DNA from 3 places in the Micromonospora robiginosa genome. Region 2 is predicted to be linked to each of the others. Evidence: riboswitches for the same ligand, from Rfam matches in the RefSeq annotation. Region 2 holds a riboswitch; each other region holds the start of a gene.
What was found. A riboswitch is a leader RNA that binds a small molecule or an ion and turns the genes downstream of it on or off. The one in region 2 is predicted to bind S-adenosylmethionine.
Positions count from the first base shown of each region.

Region 1: another riboswitch for S-adenosylmethionine. It lies ahead of H1D33_RS26450 (aminotransferase class V-fold PLP-dependent enzyme); the one in region 2 lies ahead of H1D33_RS07315 (ABC transporter substrate-binding protein).
Region 3: another riboswitch for S-adenosylmethionine. It lies ahead of thrC (threonine synthase); the one in region 2 lies ahead of H1D33_RS07315 (ABC transporter substrate-binding protein).

Region 1 is NZ_CP059322.2:5,929,107-5,932,369, reverse strand. Features, by position in the region: gene H1D33_RS26465 (GroES family chaperonin) at 1-6, shown strand, start outside; gene H1D33_RS26460 (hypothetical protein) at 87-254, shown strand; gene H1D33_RS26455 (PrsW family intramembrane metalloprotease) at 259-1,710, opposite strand; SAM riboswitch class IV at 1,733-1,853, shown strand; gene H1D33_RS26450 (aminotransferase class V-fold PLP-dependent enzyme) at 1,898-3,160, shown strand; gene H1D33_RS26445 (FUSC family protein) at 3,171-3,263, opposite strand, start outside.
Region 2 is NZ_CP059322.2:1,683,544-1,686,806, reverse strand. Features, by position in the region: gene H1D33_RS07325 (acyl-CoA dehydrogenase family protein) at 1-377, opposite strand, end outside; gene H1D33_RS07320 (PadR family transcriptional regulator) at 374-946, opposite strand; SAM riboswitch class IV at 1,072-1,182, shown strand; gene H1D33_RS07315 (ABC transporter substrate-binding protein) at 1,427-2,281, shown strand; gene H1D33_RS07310 (amino acid ABC transporter permease) at 2,320-3,096, shown strand; gene H1D33_RS07305 (amino acid ABC transporter ATP-binding protein) at 3,093-3,263, shown strand, end outside.
Region 3 is NZ_CP059322.2:5,908,737-5,911,999, reverse strand. Features, by position in the region: gene H1D33_RS26375 (GNAT family N-acetyltransferase) at 1-9, opposite strand, end outside; gene thrC (threonine synthase) at 234-1,523, opposite strand; SAM riboswitch class I at 1,536-1,669, opposite strand; gene H1D33_RS26365 (hypothetical protein) at 1,852-1,989, shown strand; gene H1D33_RS26360 (DUF4232 domain-containing protein) at 1,997-2,641, shown strand; gene H1D33_RS26355 (DoxX family protein) at 2,628-3,182, opposite strand.

The sequences.
Region 1 (3,263 bases), 2.5 Mb from region 2:
CTCTGACGGCCGCCCCCGCGCCGGCGCCGTTTGCGGCGCTGCCGGGCGGGAAGCCCAGGCACCTCAGCGCGCCCTGGGGAGGGACCATGCCGATCGTGATCAAGAGGATTCTCGCCTGGGGGTTCCTCGCGTTCCTGATCTACTTCATGGCGTTCCGGCCGGACGGCGCGGCGCAGCTTTTCCGGGGCATCGGCGCAGCGCTGATGGCCATCGCCCAGGGGCTCGGCGACTTCCTCACCGGCCTGATGTCCTGACCGCTCAGCCGTGCGGGTGCCACGGGTGCGGGGCGTGACCGACCGGCGGGGGCGGCGGGGCCAGCACCACCGGGATCGGCACCACCGGCTCGTCCGGCGCCTCGACCGTGCGCCGGGACCCGTCCGGGAACCGCAGGTGGTAGCGCTGACCGTCCCAGACCCCGACCGGCGCCTGCGGGTCCCGACCGACGAAGAACGACCGGTACGCGGCGATCGAGTCCAGCAGCTCCCGTTCCTCCCGTGCCGTCCGGTCCCGCTCGGCGGGCTTGCGGTCCAGCCCCCGGCGCATGCCGTCGCGCAGCAGCGCCAGCCGGGTGGCGGCGAACTGGTAGCCGCGCATCGCCTTCACCCCGCCGTCGCCGGCCACCCGGCGGGCCCAGGCGCGGGCCGCGTGCCGCCGGCCCAGGCTGCCCAGCGCCGCCACCTCGGGTGGGGTGAGCCAGCCCGCCCGGACGTAGTCGGGCAGCGTGCGCTCGGTGAGCCGGCCCTCCCAGGCGCGCAGGCCGACGGCCAGCCCCACCATGCCGAAGAAGATCGGCACCATCACGCCGATGTAGCCGTAGAGCGCGATCACCGGCTGCCCGGTGATCTGCGCCAGCGACGGGATCAGGTTCCAGGTGCCGTGCAGCATCATGGCCAGCAGCAGGCCGGCGAGCGGGGCGAGGATCCGCACCCGCCGGTCGGCGGTACGCGCGGCGACGCCCAGCCCGACGCCGGTCATCGAGGTGAACAGCGGGTGGGCGAAGCCGAACAGCAGGATCCGCACGATGAAGATCGCGATCACCTGCTGCGCGCCGGTCGCCGGGCCGTACTCCTCGACGCCGGTGCGGTAGCCGTAGCCGCCCAGGTAGAGGATGTTCTCCACCATGGCGAAGCCGACCGCGGAGAGCCCGCAGTAGACCAGGCCGTCGGTGACCCCGGAGAACTCCCGGCGCCGGAAGATCAGCAGCAGGATCGGGCCGGCCGCCTTGGTCAGTTCCTCGATGAACGGCGCGACCAGCACCGCGGTCAGCGCGGCGGGCAGCCCCCAGTCCTTGAAAAGCCGCGCGCCCGTCTCGTTGACCAGCAGCGAGATGGCCGTGGAGACGAAGGCGCCCCAGGCGAAGCAGAAGATCAGGTATTTCAGCGGCTCGGGCTCGTAGCGGTCGAGCCAGAGGAAGCAGGACACCAGCACCGGCACCGGCAGGATCGCCGCGATCACGCCGACCAGCAGCGCCTCGGCGCCCAGGCTCTCGCCCAGCGTGAACACCATGAACAGGGCGCCGGCCGCGATCAGCAGCACCACCCCGGCCAGCGCCAGGAAGCGCCGCCAGCCGAGCCGGCGCAGCGGCATCCGCGGCGACGGCGCCCCGGGCGGCGGGACGGCGGGCGCGGACGGCGGCGGCAGTGCTCCGCCGGGCGGGGTGACGGCCATGCGGTCAGCGTAGTCACCCGCGCCCCACTGTTCCGGCCGCATCACGACGGCTATGCTCCGGACAGGTCACGAGCGCCAGCGTCAAGCCCCGGCTTGCTGGCCGGCAACCCTCGTCAGTTCGCGGTGGGGTGCCCCGGGTGATGACCGGGCCCAGCGCCGCCACGCGTGCTGGGCAAGCGCGGACCCCGTCACCCACACCCGGGGTCCCGGTGCCCCGGGAGGCTTCGCCATGACCGTCACCCTCGTACCCGCCCTGCCCACGCTGCCCGTGCCGGCCCGGCCGGACCCGCTCGGCGTGCTCGGCGTACCGGGTGAGATCAACCTGGACCACGCCGCCAGCGCGCCGTGCGCGCGGGCCGCGGCGGACGCGGTGGCCGAACTGCTGCCCTGGTACGCGAGCGTGCACCGCGGCGCGGGCGCGCTGTCGCGGCGCTGCACGCTCGCCTACGAGCGGGCCCGGCAGGCGGTCGGGGACTTCCTCGGCGCCCGTCCCACCGACCACGTGATCTTCACCCGGAACACCACCGACGCGGTGAACCTGCTGGCCCGGGCGTTGCCGGCCGGCACCACGGTGGTCACGTTCGGCGGGGAGCACCACGCCAACCTGCTGCCCTGGCCGCGCGGCTCGGTGCGGCTGCCGGTGCCGGACAGCCCGGCCGGGGCGGTCCGGTCCCTCGACGCGGCGCTGGGCGAGCTGGCCCGCGACGCCCGGCCCGGCCTGCCGGTGCTGGTCGCCGTCACCGGGGCGAGCAATGTGACCGGCGAGTGCTGGCCGGCGGCCGAGCTGGCCCGGGTGGCCCACCGGTACGGCGCGCGGATCCTGGTGGACGCCGCCCAGCTCGCCCCGCACGCCCCGGTCGACGTGACCGCGTCGGACCTGGACTACGTGGCGCTCTCCGGCCACAAGCTGTACGCGCCGTTCGGCGCGGGCGTACTGGTCGGGCGCGCCGACTGGCTGGACGCGGCCCCGCCGTACCTGCCCGGCGGCGGCGCCACCGCGCACGTCGGCGCGGCCACCCACGACGTCCGGTGGACGACCGGACCGGCCCGGCACGAGGGCGGCACCCCGAACCTGCTCGGCGCGGTGGCGCTCGCGGCGGTCGGCGCGGCGCTCGACGCGGCGGACCGGGCCGCGCTGCACGCCGAGGAGCAGGCGTTGCTGGCCCGGCTGCGCACCGGCCTGGCCGCGCTGCCGGACGTGGTGGAGCTGCGCGCGTTCGGCCCGGACGCGCCCCGGGTGGGCATCGTCAGCTTCGTGGTGGCCGGGCGGGACTCCGCCGAGGTGGCCGCGCACCTGGCCCGGCGTCGGATCGGCGTCCGGGACGGCCTGTTCTGCGCCCACCCGCTGACCCGCCGCCTGCTCACCGAGGCCGCCGCCCGGTCCGGCCGCACCGACCTGCCCCCGACCGCGCTGCGCGCCAGCATCGGCCTGGGCACCACCGCCGGTGAGGTCGACGCCCTCCTGACCGCCCTGGCCACCCTCCCCGGTTGACCGCCGACGGTCAGCCGACCGGCGGGGCGGTGGGCGCTTGGGGCGCCTCGTCGGTCTGCTGGTCGTTGCCGTGGAACGCCTGGCGGACCAGGCGGTTCGCCTC
Region 2 (3,263 bases):
GCGCGGGCGCGGGCGGCGGGGTTGCCGCTCTGCCAGACCGGGCCGAGGCCGAGCACGGTGACCTGCCAGGTGTACCAGTAGCCGAGGCCGTAGAAGCCGAGGATCTCGCTGAGCGCCGCGTTGCGGGCGGTGTCCCAGCGCTTGTCCTTGTCGTCCGCGCCGTCGGCGGCCGGGGTGAGGAAGGTGGCGAAGAGACCTTCGCGGGCGGCGAAGTCGAGGAAGTCGGCGTACCACTCGCGCGCGTGGTAGCTGTCGACCAGGGCGCGCTTGCCGCGGGTCTCGAACCAGTCGATCGTGGCGCGCAGCAGCCGCCGCGAGGTCTCGTCGAGGTCGGCGGGGTCATAGCGGTGCGGGTGGAACAGCAGCGGGTCGCTCACGCGGAGGGCCTTTCCGGGTCGGGGTCGAGGTGGCGGAGGGTGGTCAGGACGTCGTCCAGCCAGGCCAGCACCATCCGTTCGTACGCGATGCCGCCGCGCAGCACGACGTGCTGGAGCGCCGCGCGGGCGTCGGGTGCGGCGGGGTCGCCGAAGTCGCGGCGCTCGCCGGCCAGGTAGCCGGCGAGGACGCTCTGGTGGTCGGCGCGGTAGCGCTCGACCTCGGCGACCAGGGTGGCGCGGCCGGCCGCGTCGTCGAACGCGGCGCCGCGGATCTTGACGGCGAGTTCGTGCCGGACCGCCTCCGGGCGCACCGGCGCGTGCAGCCAGTCGACGAGCGCGGCCCGGCCGGCCGGGGTGACCGACCAGATCTTCTTGTCCGGCAGGTTCTCCTGGCCGACCTCGACGCCGGTGATCCGGTCGTCCTCGGCCATCTGCCGCAGCACGCGGTAGATCTGCTGGTGGGTGGCGGTCCAGAAGCGGCCGATCGAGCGGTCGAAGCGCCGGGCCAGCTCGTAGCCGGAGGCGGGCTGCTCCAGCAGCGAGACGAGGATGGCGTGCTCCAGCGACATGCCGGTCATCTTGCTATGCACTTTGTTGCATAGCAAGCCCCGATCCGATCGAGGTAAGGGCCGGTCGTGACCGTGGTCATAACGGCTGGACGGCCGGCGTCCCGGTGCTGCTAGCCTTCTCGGCAGGTCATGAGCGCCAGCGTCAAGCCCCGGCTCGCTGGCCGGCAACCCTCCACCACGGTGGGGTGCTCCGGGTGAGGACCAGGCGCCGGCAGCCGTCGGCGCAAGCGTGGCCTGGCACCCAGGTCAGCACCGACGACCAGGGAGAACCATGTTCGCGCCACCCCCCGCACCGTCCCGCCCCGCGCTGGTCAGGCGTCGCCACGTCGACCTGATGCGGGTGTGCAGCGACCGCTGTCGCGTCGCGCGCTGAGCGAGCGTTCCGCCCCCTTTCCCGATCCACCCTCCCGGCTCCGCCGTGCCCCGGCGCCGCCGGCACCGGCACGCGTCCCGCGTGTCCGTCCACTCTGGAGAGACATCGTGCGTATCCGTACCGCCCTGACCCGCGTCGCCGCGCTCGGCGCCGCGGCCGTGCTCGCCGCCACCGCGCTGACCGCCTGCGGCGGTGGGGCCGACGACGCGGCCGACAACCCGTACGGCCTGCTGCGGCCCGGCGTGATCCGGGCCGGCACGCTCACCGACGCCCCGCCGAACGTCTACCTGAAGAACGGGAAGTTCACCGGCTTCGACAACGACCTGCTCACCGCCGTCGCCGGCAAGGTCGGCCTCAAGGTCGAGTTCGTCGGCACCGACTTCTCCGCCCTGCTCTCCCAGGTCGACAACCGCACGTTCGACGTCGGCAGCTCGTCGATCACGGTCACCGAGGCACGGAAGAAGACGGTGGACTTCGGCAACGGCTACGACTTCGGCTACTTCGGCCTGGACGTGCCGACCGGCTCCTCGATCACCGGCTTCGACCAGCTCGCCGGCAAGCGGGTGGTGGTCGTCCAGGGCACCGTGCAGGACGACTTCGCCACGAGGCAGAACCTGGACCCGGTGCGGGTGCCCGACTACAACGGCGCGGTCAACCAGCTCAAGGCCGGCACCGCCGACGCCTGGATCGCCCCGGCCGAGATCGGCGACAAGTCCGCCGCCGACAGCAAGGGCCGGATCACGGTGGCGGCGAAGCAGCTCAGCCCGGCCCCGACCGCGTACGCGGTGGCGAGGGGCAACGACAGGCTGCGCGAGGCGCTGGACAAGGGCCTCGACCAGGTGATCGCGGACGGCACCTGGAGCCGCCTGCAGGCGCGGTACTACCCGGGCCGGCCGATCCCGGCCGACTTCACCCCGGGCAGCGGCACGGTTCCGGTCCCCTCGCCGTCGGCCGGCTCCTGAGCCGGCAGCCGGGACCGAGCAGAGCGGACGGAGGAACGATGGATCCCCTGCGCACCCTCTGGGAGACCTTCTTCGACGGTGACTCGATGCGCGAGGCGCTGCCCGAGATGCTGACCGTCGGGTTGCCCAACACGCTGATCCTGGCCACCTCCGCCGCCCTGCTCGGCTCGGTGCTGGGCATGCTGCTGGCGGTCGCCGGCATCTCGCGTACCCGATGGTTGCGTTGGCCGGCCCGGGTCTACACCGACGTGTTCCGCGGCCTGCCGGCCGCGGCGACCATCCTGCTCATCGGCGTCGGCCTGGCGCCGCTGGGCATGCGGGTGTGGGGGCCGAACCCCTACCCGCTGGGTGTGCTGGCGCTGTCGCTGATCGCCGCCGCCTACCTGGGCGAGATCTTCCGCGCCGGCATCCTCAGCGTGGAAGCCGCCCAGTTGGAGGGCGCCCGGGCGCTCGGCTTCTCCTGGGGCGAGGCGATGCGCCTGGTGGTCATCCCGCAGGGCGTGCGCCGGGTGCTGCCCGCCTGGGTCAACCAGCTCATCGCGTTGATCAAGGACTCCAGCCTGGTCTACTTCCTCGGCCTGCTGGCCAGCCAGCGGGAGCTGTTCCGGATCGGCCAGGACTACGCGGCGAACACCGGCAACCAGTCCGCGCTGCTGCTGGCCGGCCTGTTCTACCTGGTGCTGACCGTGCCGCTGACGCACGCGGTCAACTGGCTGGACCGGCGGTTGCGGCAGGGCCGCCCGAGCGCGCCGCCCGAGCCCGAACCCGAACCGGCGCCGGCCGGCGTCACCCCGACCGGAGGGAACCCGCGATGACCACGACCACCGCCGGCTCGGTCAGCCTCGCCGTACGCGACGTGCACCTGGCCTTCGGCGCGCACCGGGTGCTGCGCGGCGCCGACCTGGACGTCGCCCGGGGCGGCACGGCCTGCGTGATCGGGCCGTCCGGCTCCGGCAAGTCCACCCTGTTGCGCACGATCAAC
Region 3 (3,263 bases), 2.5 Mb from region 2:
ACCGAGCATCTTGCGCCGTCCGGTTCCTGCCGTCAAGTCCTTGGCGGTGGTTTTCTGCCACTCCCCGCAGTCCCCCCGTCACCCCCGCCCCCACCCCCGTCTCCCCACCCCACCCGCCCCCTTCGTCGATCTTGCACTTTCGGCCCCACGTAAGGGCGATTCACCCCTTCGCCGGGGCAGAAAGTGCAAGATCGACGCAGGTGGGGCGGGTGAGGGAGAGGGGCGGGAGGGGGTTAGGAGAGGAGGCCGGCGTCTCGGGCGGCTCGGAGGTTGGGCTTGATGCGGTGGGTGGGGCCGGCGGTGGCGGCCACCGCGTCGAGGGTCTTCAGGCCCTCGCCGGTGTTGAAGACCACCGTCTCCGCCGTAGGGTCGAGGCGGCCGGACTCCACCAGCTTCCGCAGGACCGCCACCGTCACGCCGCCCGCCGTTTCCGCGAACACGCCCGTGGTCCGGGCCAGCAGCCGGATGCCGGCGCGGATCTCGTCGTCGTCGGCGTACTCCATCCAGCCGCCGGTACGGCGGACCGCCTCCAGCGCGTAGACGCCGGCGGCCGGGTCGCCGATGTTCAGCGACTTGGCGATGCCGGTGGGCTTGACCGGGACGATGGTGTCGCGCTCGTCGTGCAGCGCGGTGGCGATCGGGTTGCACCCGGCGGACTGGGCGCCGAACACCTTCCAGCCGCCGGCCGGCGCCTCCACCAGCCCGATCTCGACCAGCTCGGTGAACGCCTTGTCGATCTTGGTGAGCAGTTCGCCGCTGGCCATCGGGATCACCACCTGGGCCGGGATCCGCCAGCCCAACTGCTCGGCCACCTCGTAGCCGAGCGTCTTGGAGCCCTCGGCGTAGAACGGCCGGACGTTGACGTTGACGAAGGCGGTGTCCTCGAACTCGTCGGTCTCCACCAGCTCCCCGCAGAGCCGGTTCACGTCGTCGTACGAGCCGTCGATGGCGACCAGGTCGCCGCCGTAGACCGCGGTGGTGACGACCTTGCCCTGCTCCAGGTCGCTGGGGATGAAGACCACCGACGGCACGCCGGCGCGCGCGGCGTGCGCGGCGACCGAGTTGGCCAGGTTGCCGGTGGACGCGCAGGCGTAGCGGGTGAAACCGAGCGCCCGGGCGGCGGTCAGCGCCACCGACACCACCCGGTCCTTGAACGAGTGGGTGGGGTTGGCGCTGTCGTCCTTGACCCAGAGCGGGCCGGTGAGGCCCAGCTCGGCGGCGAGATTTCCGGCGGCGACCAGCGGGGTCAGCCCCGGGTCGAGGGTGACCCGGGTGGCCGGATCCTGACCGGCCGGGAGCAGGGCGGCGTAACGCCAGATGCTGTTCGGGCCGGCCTCGATCTGCTCCCGGGTGACGGTGGCCAGCGCGGCGATGTCGTAGTCGACCTCCAGCGGGCCGAAACACTCGTAGCAGGCGTGCTGGGCGGCCAGCGGATAACGCGCCGAACAGGCGCGACAGACCAGGGCGCGGGCCGGGCTGCGGGTGGTGTCGATGCCGGAGACGGCGGGAAGCGTCGACGTCATGTCGAGGAGTTCCTCTCATCTTTCCCCGCATCGCCGGGTGCGGCGGGGACGGAATTGGCACCTGCCCGCAGGGCGCTCGGCGTCGAGCGTGCGGGTGGTTGCCGGGGCGTCGTCGGGCCGTATCCCTCAGCCCCTCTGGATGAGGTATGCAGTTGTGCCGTCGAGTCTATGCGCCGCTCACGTCGTCGCCACCCCGGGATCCCACGCAGTGGGCCGGCTCAACGGCCGACCACGGCGACCGGTTCCACCACCGCCGGGCGGTCGACGACGGCGGCCGGCGCGTGCCGGAGGCCGGTGAGGTCGGCCACCGCGCTGGCACCACTTCAAGGTGCTGCGCGAGGCCGGCCCCACCCGCACCCGGGTCGTCGGCACCAGCCGCTACGTCCGGCTGCGCCGCGACGAACTGGACCGCACCTGTCCCGGGTTGCTCGACGCGGTCCTCGCCGCACCCGGGACGGTGGCATGATCACCGGATGCGCAACGCGGCAGCCGGGACCGGCCTCCTCGCGGCACTGACGCTCCTGGCGGCCTGCACCCGGGCACCGGCACCGGTCGACCCGCCGTCCGGCCCCGTCCCGCGGCCGGGCCAGCACGAATCCACACCGCCCGGCCCGACGACCTGCCCCCCGGACGGCGTCCGGATCGCCGAGACCGGGGTCAGCGCCGCGATGGGGCTGCGGGCCATGGGCCTGGACCTGGTCAACTGCGGCAACCAGCCGTACGAGCTGCGCGGCTATCCGGCGGTGCGCCTGCGGGACGCGGACGGGGACCCGATCACGGTCCACACCGTCCCGGGCGCCGCCGGGATCACCTCCGGCTTCGACGCCCCGCCCACCCGGATCGTGCTGCTCCCCGGCGAACGGGCCGGCGCCACGCTGCTCTGGCGCAACACGGTCACCGACTCGACCGTGGCGGCCACCGAGGGCCGGCAGCTCGACGTCGCGCCGCAGGCCGGACGCCCGTCGCAACCGGTCACCCTGGACGGACCGATCGACCTCGGCAACACCGGCCGCCTCGGCCTGAGCGTCTGGAAGCGCCTCCCCGCCTCTCCCACCACGCAACCAGCCGTGCCGGACGCCCCACCCTCGACGGCCACCACCCCGGTCAACCCGCTCTGACCCCACCGCCCGCCGCAGCCGTCGTGCCGCTGAAAATCGTGGTACGGGACCGCCCCTCGGGGGCGATCCCGTACCACGATCTCGCCGGTTCAGGCGGGGACGGACGCGCGGGGGCCGACGGGGTCTCGACGGGGGCGGCGGGACGGCGGCGGGCCAGCAGGGCGTCGAGCGCCCACGGGCCGGGGCCGAGCACCGCGACCAGCAGGAACGACCAGCAGAAGATCGCGGCCAGCTCACCGCCGTTGCCGATCGGCAGCAGGCCGTGCGGCTGGTGCACCACGAAGTACGCGTACGCCATCGAGCCGGAGGCGAGCAGCGCGGCCGGCCGGGTGAACAGCCCGACGAGCACCAGGGCGCCGCAGACGAGCTGGATCAGCGCGGCCCACCAGCCGGGCCAGGTGCCGGCCGGTACGGCCCCACCGGTGGCCGGGTTCCCACCGAAGACACCGAAGATCGACGCCGCGCCGTGGCACACGAAGAGCGCGCCGATGACGATGCGGAACAGGGACTGCACGGGACCGTTCAGCTGCGCCGGGACCATGGGAAACCTCCTGGACGGATATCGGACGACGTCCAGGATGGTCGCTACAGAGATTGAAGTTAATCAATTCCTTGCTGGCGG